3 regions of the Rhizobium sp. 05L419 genome follow, and region 3 is predicted to be linked to each of the others. Evidence: predicted binding sites of a transcription regulator. Region 3 holds the regulator's gene; each other region holds the start of a gene.
The links. The regulator LexA, encoded in region 3, represses DNA repair genes until DNA is damaged. The targets are predictions, from matches to a motif close to TGTTCNNNNTGTGTTCNG.
Positions count from the first base shown of each region.

Region 1: AC1DMK_RS06195 (ImuA family protein) is a predicted target of LexA. The motif match lies at 1,726-1,743, and genes of this name have one in related genera.
Region 2: AC1DMK_RS13995 (DNA recombination protein RmuC) is a predicted target of LexA. The motif match lies at 1,437-1,454, and genes of this name have one in related genera.

Region 1 is NZ_JBFTOF010000004.1:32,997-36,270, reverse strand. Features, by position in the region: gene AC1DMK_RS06210 (HpcH/HpaI aldolase/citrate lyase family protein) at 28-936, shown strand; gene AC1DMK_RS06205 (DUF1737 domain-containing protein) at 948-1,154, shown strand; gene AC1DMK_RS06200 (metallopeptidase family protein) at 1,164-1,601, opposite strand; gene AC1DMK_RS06195 (ImuA family protein) at 1,765-2,715, shown strand; gene AC1DMK_RS06190 (Y-family DNA polymerase) at 2,612-3,274, shown strand, end outside.
Region 2 is NZ_JBFTOF010000009.1:53,579-56,852, forward strand. Features, by position in the region: gene AC1DMK_RS13990 (methyl-accepting chemotaxis protein) at 1-1,289, opposite strand, end outside; gene AC1DMK_RS13995 (DNA recombination protein RmuC) at 1,487-2,707, shown strand; gene AC1DMK_RS14000 (ribokinase) at 2,758-3,274, shown strand, end outside.
Region 3 is NZ_JBFTOF010000001.1:162,252-165,525, forward strand. Features, by position in the region: gene kdsA (3-deoxy-8-phosphooctulonate synthase) at 1-641, opposite strand, end outside; gene AC1DMK_RS00845 (VOC family protein) at 638-1,519, opposite strand; gene lexA (transcriptional repressor LexA) at 1,722-2,444, shown strand; gene AC1DMK_RS00855 (ComEC/Rec2 family competence protein) at 2,604-2,741, opposite strand.

The DNA.
Region 1 (3,274 bases), on a different contig from region 3:
TGCGCTAAAGCTTGGCACACATTCGCTATGAGCCAAAATCCACTGACCCGTTCCATGAATCTGCGCCGCTCGGTGTTGAGTGTTCCTGCCATCAATGTCCGCGCTCTGGAAAAAACCCATCTGCTAGACTGCGACGCCGTGATCTTCGATCTGGAAGATTCGGTCGCGCCCGAGAAAAAAGCGCAAGCAAGAGAAAACCTGAGGGCCTTCTTCTCCGGCAAGCCGCTTGAGGGCAAAGAACGCATCATCCGCATCAACGCTTCTTCCTCCACGTTCGGCCGGGCCGATATGGAGCTGATATTGGCGCTGGAACCCGATGCCGTGCTGTTGCCGAAGGTGGACGAACCGCAGGATGTCATGTCGGTCAGCGATCTTCTCGCCGATGCCGATGCACCCGAAAATCTGCGCATCTGGGCGATGATCGAGACGCCTCGCGGCATTCTGAACGCTGCGGCAATCGCCGAAGCGGGACGAACCGCGGGCTCCAGGCTTGACTGTTTCGTCGTCGGCCTCAACGACCTGCGCAAGGAAACTGGCGTATTGCCACAACCGGGCCGCACCTATCTCGTGCCATGGCTGATGCAGGTCATCATTGCCGTGCGCGCTTACGGCCTTGACGCCATCGACAGCGTCTTCAACGATTTCAGGGATGCGGATGCCTTCGGCGCCGAATGCGCTGAGGCGCGTGCCATGGGCTTCGACGGCAAGATGCTGATCCACCCGACGCAGATCGAAGCCGCCAACAGGCATTTGGGGCCGGACGAGGCCGCGATTGCCGAGGCGAAAGCTGTTATCGCCGCCTTTGCGGATCCGGCCGCCGAAGGTCTCAACGTCATCACTGCCAATGGCCGGATGATCGAGCGGCTGCATCTTGTCCAGGCTGAAAGTCTGGTTCATAAAGCCCGCCTGATTGCAGAACGCCAAACGGCGAAGTGAAAGACGATTTTATGAAGCTTTACCGCCTTCTGACCGGCCAGGACGATGCCGCTTTCTGCCACCGCGTAACAGATGCCCTCAACAAGGGCTGGGCGCTGCACGGCTCGCCGTCCCTGACCTTCAACGCGCAGACAGGTCAAGTGATTGCCGCTCAGGCGATCGTCAAGGACGTAGAAGGCAAGGACTACCATCCGGACATGAAGCTGTCGGAGCAGTAAGGCTGGCGTTTAACGCTCGGCCGCCTCTTCGGCACTCTCCTCGATCCGTTCCATATCGTCGTCACTGAGGCCGAAATGGTGACCGATCTCGTGGATCAGGACGTGCGTGATGATATCGCCGAGCGTCTCGTCATTTTCAGCCCAGTAGTCCAGGATCGGCCGTCGATAGAGGCGGATTCGGTTCGGCAACTCGCCGGTTTCCATGGTAAAGCGCTCCGAAATGCCACGGCCTTCGAAGAGGCCGAGCAGGTCGAACGGCGTTTCCAGCGCCATGTCCTCGAACACGTCGTCGTCAGGAAAATCCTCGATCTCGATCGTCAGGTTGGTGGTCAGCGCACGGAACTCTTCCGGTAGATGGCTATAGGCCTCCATTGCCAAGGACTCGAAAGTACTGATCGTCGGCGCGTGGCGGTCCTGCCAATCATCGCTCTGGTCTACGCGGGCCATAAAAATTCCCTTCCTTTGTGGCCCATATAGAACCTTCGCATTCGATTTTCGAGAGCGGAATCAAGGACAGGAATAAATTCACAGGAAATGGCTGTTGACTCTTCGGCCACGCTCTGGAATCCATAAGAACATAACAGGAACATCGGAATGTGGAGTGAACGTCATGGCACAACCGGCCGTGACGCGCGAGCGACTTTTTGCGCTCCGCGAAACCATTGCAAAACTTGAAGGAAAGCCCGCGCCGGCCTTGGCGGCGGCGGAAAGCCAGGCTTTGGCTGAGCAAAACTTTGTTGGAGAAGGAGGCGAAAATGCGCTGCGTCTTCCGCTCGGAATATCCGCACTCGATGAAGCCATGGAGGGCGGCATGCCGCTGGATGGCCTCACCGAGGTTCGCACGCATTTGCTGCGCAATGCAGGCGCAAGCAGCGGCTTCGTGCTGGCACTGGCCTCCATGCTGCAGCGGCAGGATGAAGAAAACCAGCGCGCTTCTCTGCCAATACTTTGGATCTCCGACACCGTCTCCTGCCTGGAGGCAGGGCTGCCCTATGCCGTTGGCATCAGGGATTTAGGCCTGAAGCCGGAACTGTTCCTGCATGCAAGCCCCCGCAAGCTGGAGGACGCGCTGTGGCTTGCGGAAACAGCAGTCGAAAGCGGCGTATTTCCAGCAACAATTCTGGAGGTTCGCGGCAATCCGAAGCATTTCGGCCTGACGGAAAGCCGGCGACTAAACCTGCGAGCAAAGGCCTCCAAGCGCCCGCTTTTCCTATTGCGCCAAGCTGGAGAGGAAGAGGCAAGCAGCGCCTTCTTCCGCTTCCTTGCCGAACCCGCGCCGGCCCAGGCGCGGTTCTTGCCGGATGGTTCGATGCTGGGCGGCAGCATCGGCAACCCGGTCTTTCGCCTTACCCTGGAGAAGAGCCGCAATCCGGCCCCCCTCTCCCTTTTTCTGGAATGGAACCCCCATGACCGCCGGTTTTTCCCTGTCCGCCAATCAGCCGACACTCGCTTTCCAGATGAACGCGCAGCGCATTCTGGCGCTCAATTTCCCATATCTCCCGACCGACAGGATCGCCAGAAAGAGATGGGGACTTTCCTGGCGTTCGCGCGGCCGTCCTGATGCACCACCGATCGTCTGCTCCGCTCGCCTCAACAATGCCATGCGGTTGACGGCGCTCGACGAGGCGGCAGAAGCGATCGGGCTGAAGAAAAACCTCGGCGTGGCCGAAGCCCGCGCCATCTTTCCGACGATCGACGTGATCGAGGGGGACCCTGTTGCCGACCGGCGCTTCCTCGAGGGGATCGCCGACTGGTGCGACCGCTATACGCCGCTGGTCGCGCTCGACGGGATGGACGGCCTGTTTCTGGACATTACCGGCTGCGCCCATCTGTTCGGCGGTGAAAGGGCCCTCCTCAAGGATATCCTCTGCAGGCTCTTGCAGATGGGACTGGATGCACGCGGCGCCATTTCTTCATCTCCCGGATTGTCCTGGGCTGTCAGCCGATTTGGCCAGGGCGGGGTTATCGCGGCGGATGAGGCCGGACAGGTTCTTGCACCGCTTCCGGTTGCTTGCCTTCGCCTCGCTGACGAAACAGTCGATTCCCTGACGAAGATGGGATTGAAATATGTCGGCGATCTGCTGGGCGCACCGCGCGCGCCGCTTGCCCGCCGCTTCGGA
Region 2 (3,274 bases), on a different contig from region 3:
GCGGCGGCGGCGATATCGGCAACGAAGCGGTTGATGATGTCGATGCGGGTGATCATGTCGCTCAGTGCCTCGCCGGTGCTGCTAACGATACCGACACCCTCGTTGACCTGGACCGAGCTTTCGGAGATCAGCTTCTTGATCTCCTTGGCCGCATCTGCCGTGCGCTGAGCAAGCTGGCGGACTTCCTGCGCGACAACCGCGAAGCCCTTGCCCGCGTCGCCGGCGCGGGCGGCCTCGACGCCGGCGTTCAACGCCAGCAGGTTGGTCTGGAACGCGATCTCGTCGATGACGCCGATGATCTTGGCAATCTCCGTCGAGGATTTCTCGATCCCCGCCATTGCCGAGACTGCGCTGTTGACGAGCTCGCCGGAGTTCTTTGCTTTCTGCTGCGTGTCGCGCACGGCATCGGAGGCCTTTTCGGCGTTTGCAGCCGTCTGGCCGACGCTGACGGACAGCTGCTGCAGGGCGGCCGAGCTTTCCTCAACGCCGGCCGCCTGCTGGGCGGTGCGCAGCGCCAGATCGTCCGAACCCTTCGCGATCACGGCGGTGCCCTGCAGGATTTCGCCCGAGGTTGCCCGGACCGACGCGAAGGACGTGCGCAACGCGGCGACTGCACGGTTGTAGTCCTCGCCCATATCCTTGAACTTTCCGGGCAGATCGGCCGGCAGAGTAGCTTCGAGATCGCCGTTCGACAGCGCCTCAAGCCCCCGGCGAAGATGATCGAGTGCGATCGTCTGATCGGATTCCGCCTTGGCGCGCTCCTCTTCCAGCTTCAGGCGCTTTTCCTCGAGCGTTTCGAGATAGACGGAAATGGAATAATCCATGTCCAGCATGGCGGCCTTCACGACTGCCGTAATCTTCTCGGCAAGCATCTTGCCCTGCTGGCGCGCAAACATCGAAGGCCACTGCTTGTCCATCAGCCCCTTGATCAGATCGCTCATCAGCAGTGCGTAGCCGCCGATATACCAGCGCGGCTCAAGGCCGATGCGGGCGTGCGTCTTGCCGACGGCCATGACGCCCTTGACGTAGGCTTCGTCGAAATTTCCGCCGGCGAGATTTGCCCAGTGATCTTCCTGGCGCTTCTTGGCGTGGTTCATGTGCGACTTGTCGGCAAAGAAGCTCGCCACGGCAGGCGTTTTAGCCAGTTTGCCGTAGAATCTGTCCAGCGCGCCGCCGAGCAGTGCAGAGATCGTCGGCCGCATTTCACGCAACGCCGCCCGCGCCCCGTCGTCCAGCTCGATGAAATCGAGACGTTGCTTGAGCGCGTTGTCGGATGGCTGAACTGTCATGATATCTCTGCTTTGTAATTGATGCTGAAAGAGAAATTTGAGCAGAGCTTTTGCCCAATATAGTTTAGCAAAGGTTAAGTGGTGATTCGATTTGTGGGCTAGCGCTTCGTTGACAGTCGCCGCAGACGACGCAAGTGAAGCGTGCCTTGTTCACGTTTTGATCTAGCCAACTGGATCGAGTTTGCTATGCTAGCAGGATGAACGCTGCCTCCGACTCGCTTTCCGCCACCCTTTCACAGATCAGCCCTCCGATGCTGGCGCTTGCCGGCGGTGGGATCGCGCTGATCGTCCTGATGATCGTCCTACTCGTCCGCAGCAGCCAGCTGCGGCAGGAGCAGGCCGAGGAGGCACGCGACCACGCTGCCGAAGCAGATGCCCGTATGGCCGAGCTTCTGAAGATCCAGGCAGAGATGCATGGGCGCATGTCTGCGATGGCCGAGGTGTTCGGCTCCCGGCAGGCGGAACTCAACCAGGCGATCAACCAGCGCCTGGACGGAATGTCGCAGCGCGTCAGCAGCACGATCACGGAGCAGACCAGATCGACGCACGAGAACCTGCAGCGGCTGCAGGAACGGCTGGCGGTCATCGACGCCGCGCAGAATAACATCCAGTCTCTTGCGAAGGACGTCGTCGGGCTGCAGGCAATCCTCTCCAACAAGCAGACGCGCGGCGCCTTCGGACAGTCGCGCATGGAGACCATCGTTGCCGATGGGCTGCCGATGGGCGCCTTTGCCTTCCAGCAGACGCTTTCCAACGGATCCCGCCCGGACTGCACCATCCGCATGCCGAACGGCGCACCGCCACTGGTCATAGACGCGAAGTTCCCGCTTGAAGCATGGAATGCGATCCGCGACGCCGGCGGGCCGGAACTTGCCAAGGTTGCGTCGCATCAGTTCCGTCGCGATATGGAAACGCACATCCGGGATATCTCGGAAAAATACCTGCTCCAGGGCGAGACACAGGAGACCGCATTCCTGTTCGTCCCTTCCGAATCCATCTTCGCCGAGATCCACGAAAATTTCGAGGCGGTGGTGCAGAAGGCCCATCGTGCCCGCATCGTGATCGTTTCGCCGTCGCTGCTGATGCTGTCGATACAGGTCATCCAAGCTGTCCTGAAGGACCAGCGGATGCGCGCGCAGGCGCACGTGATCCAAGGCGAGGTTGCCAATCTCATGGACGACCTCGGCCGACTGGACGAGCGCGTCCGCAAGCTGCAGGGCCATTTCGCCATGGCCCAGAAGGACGTCGACATGATCGTCACCTCGGCCGACAAGCTGAGCAAGCGAGGCGGAAGGATCGAGGCTCTTGAATTCGAGGGCGGCGAAACCGGAAAATCCGGACGCGACAGCGATCCGCCGCCGAAATCCATGGACAGCCGCACGGGGCTTCTGAAGCTCAGAGTGGTTGACGACGAGTAAGCCCTTCAGGCAGTGTCCCGCCAAAGAAATGCATTGGACGGGATACCTTCATGATCACAGTTTTCGGCTCCATCAACATGGACCTCATCGCCACGACCGAACGGCTGCCAAAGCCGGGCGAAACGGTTGCCGGCAATAGCTTTTCGACAGCCGCAGGCGGCAAGGGTGCCAATCAGGCGCTCGCTGCCCGGCGTGCCGGCCGCACGGTGCACCTGGCGGGCGCTGTCGGCAAAGACGGTTTCGCCGAGCCGGCGCTCGCACTTCTGAAGGAAGCCGGCACGCAGCTTGACGCCGTCCGGCACGTTGACGAGCCGACGGGAACGGCCCTGATCCTGGTCGGCGGCGACGGCGAGAACATGATCGCCGTCGTGCCGGGTGCGAACGGCACCGTGACCGCGGCGGGCGCCGAGCTTGCCGTTGGCGCCATGAGCAAGGGCGACATCCTCATGCTCCAGCTTGAAATCCCGGGTCCGGCCGTCGAGCGGGCACTGGCTGCGGCGCGCGCCGGTGGTGTTATCACCGTTCTCAATCTTGCACCGCTGATCGAAGACGCGGCGCGGCTCGGGC
Region 3 (3,274 bases):
CCGCCAGGCTGCTGGACCGAATGGGTCGCATCGAAAACCACAGGCGCGCCCATGGCCGCCATGATCGGCAGCGAACGCATATCGGAAACCAGCGTGTTGTAGCCGAAGGAGGCGCCGCGCTCGCATAGCAGAATGTTCGGATTGCCGGTCGAATTCAGCTTGTTGAGAACGTTCTTCATATCCCAGGGCGCCAGAAACTGCCCCTTCTTGACGTTGATCGCGCGGCCGGTCCTGGCGGCAGCGACCAAAAGATCCGTCTGGCGGCTGAGGAAAGCCGGTATCTGCAGAATATCTACAACGGTCGACACTTCGGCGCACTGCTCTTCCGTGTGGATGTCGGTCAGAACGGGAAAGCCGTATTCCTTCTTGAGATCGGCGAAGACTTCAAGCGCCGTCTGCAAGCCGATGCCGCGTTGTGCTGAAAGCGAGGTGCGGTTTGCCTTGTCGAAGGAGGACTTGTAGACCAGTCCGATGCCGAGCTTGTCGCAGAGTTCCTTGAGTACGCCGGCGACCATGAACGCATGATCGCGGCTCTCCATCTGACAGGGGCCGGCGATCAGGGACAGTTTGCCGCTATTCGAAAATACAACCGCGCCGGCACCCTCGCCAACTGCGACTTCGGAGTTTGTCTGGCTCATCACTTCTCCTCGAAGGCAAAGAGCGCGCCCTGCCCGGACGCTGCCTTTACCAGAATTCGATTGTTCTTGCGCGTGTAGGTGATCCCGTTAGCAGCCAAATGCGCTTCTGTCACGGCGAGATCGCCGACCTTGAACACGATGGCAACGCCGCGCAGGCCGCGATCGGTGCCGGGCGCGGCGAGATCGAAATAGGCATTCAGTCCATCCGGCGAAAGAATGCTGATGCGAACATTGGGCGTGGCAAGGCTAATGCCAAACGCTTCGTCCCGGACCAACGGCGCCGAAGAGGAAAAGCGCAGGAACAGGCCGAACGCCTTCGGGTCCGGCGCGGCGAGCACGATCTCGGCGATCCCGGTCACGCCGTTGGTATGCGTTTCCAGCGTCTTTCGGTCTGGAGGAAGTGCATTGATCCGCTGGCAGGTGAAGAGAAAGAAATCGGGTGCACGAAGGTCCGCGGCGAAGGCGAGCCTAAAAGCCGCGGTCGTCTCGGATCCATCGGGCATCTTCATCGGACGTTCAAACTGCAGCATCTCGCCGCCGCTTATCCTGTCGGCATGGAAACGGGCGTGGTCGCGATCGGCATCCGTCGTTGCCAGGACGACTGCCGAGAGGCCGTTCTCGCCGCACCGGAAGCGGAAGGCGCGATCGCGCGCTGTAAAGACGTTGCCCTTCTTGATCGACGCCTCATACGCATCCGCACTCGCGATTGCGAGCGGCTCGAGATATGTTTTGTCGGCGAAGAAGATGCAGGCGTTTTCTGTACCAAACGGGTGGCGCGCATCGGCCGCCACGGTGAAACCGAGCTTGCCAAGGCGTTCGCGCGCCAGGCCGACATTGGCGACAGGCAGGACAACATGGTCCAGCGGACGGGCTTCACTCATGGCAAATCCTCTTCCGAAATTCGCGAATGATGTGCGCTGGCTTGCACGACAATGCAAGAGGCCTCAGCGGCATACGTCGAATGAAGTGTAAAAACGCGACAAATCGGAGCCAAGTTTTACGAAAATTTAGGTACTTGCGGAACACATATGGAACATATAGTGTCTGTTCTGGCTTTGTTTCACGACTCTGGGGTTGACTTCGATGCTCACACGCAAGCAACAGGAACTTCTTTTATTCATTCACGAGCGAATGAAGGAGTCCGGTGTCCCCCCTTCCTTCGATGAAATGAAGGATGCGCTGAACCTTGCGTCGAAATCGGGCATCCACCGGCTGATTACGGCGCTCGAAGAGCGGGGGTTCATTCGCCGACTGCCCAATCGAGCCCGCGCACTCGAAGTCATCAAGCTCCCGGAAGCGTACAATCCGAGCCTTCAACCGCGACGTGGGTTCTCGCCGAGCGTCATCGAGGGCAGCCTCGGAAAGCCGCAGATGGTCGCGCCCGCCGCACCGAAGCCGGCTCCCAGTGCCGATAACGGCAATTCGGCCTCCGTGCCTGTCATGGGACGCATCGCAGCAGGTGTTCCGATTTCAGCCATCCAGAACAATACCCATGACATCGTGGTTCCAGCCGACATGCTTGGTTCGGGCGAACACTATGCGCTGGAGGTCAAGGGCGACTCCATGATCGATGCCGGTATCTTCGACGGCGACACTGTCATCATCCGCAACGGCAGCACAGCAAATCCGGGTGATATCGTCGTCGCGCTTGTCGATGACGAGGAGGCGACACTGAAGCGCTTTCGGCGCAAGGGTGCCTCGATCGCGCTCGAAGCCGCGAACCCCGCCTATGAAACGCGCATCTTCGGGCCTGACCGCGTCAAGGTGCAGGGCAAGCTTGTCGGCCTCATCCGCCGCTATCACTGATTGCCATCATGATGAAAGCGCGCTCGGCGGAGACGGCAAAGCCCGAAATGAGCCAATAGGCCGCAACGCCAGAAGCGCACCTGATGCTGCGATCTACTTTGCCGGATAGGCCTGCGCGAAGGCTGGGAAGAGCCCGGACGGCGACCGCAGCCCGACAAATCAGATGCCGGCCGAGAGCGCCATGTTCAGACCGGAAATCTCAACGATATGGGCGAGTGCGGACTGGCGTTGCGCCTCGGTCGTTTCCGGAGAGATGGCGCGTCGTTCATCTGTTACCAGCGATGCCGCAAAAGACACCTCTATCGCCCGGCAGGATTGATCGGATACGATCGCCGATGCCGCTCCTTAGCCGGTAGAGCCACTCCATTGCCTCATTCTGCGTAGAGAGAAACCATTGACGCCCTCCCCGTCGAAGTGGGCGGAGAAGGCAAGTCGTTCAGGCCTGGAAGTGCAGGCCCCGCCGGCGGCATCAGCCGGACGCGCCTTGTAAGCCAGGCACCGACTTCCAGCGGCGCGCAGCCGTGCGCGACCAGGGACACGTGCGTCGGCGCACGCCTCACCCTCGAAGCATTTGTCTCGGTCACGCCCACGATGTAGCGCCATCGGCCCTTGTCGTTCCCTTCCCGACGCTCGACGCGCCCAGTCAGCGTGGTCGTCACGACGGAATCCAGGATCACCGTTCCCGCGCGCCGGGTTTCCAGATGGGCTGCCGGCGACGATCACGCACAGCAAGCCGGCCAGAGCGGCTCGCCGGACGATCATGCGCCGGATCCCGGCCGCCAGCATGACCAAGAGCAGAACGACGAACCGTGCCGCGAGCCGCGTCGAAG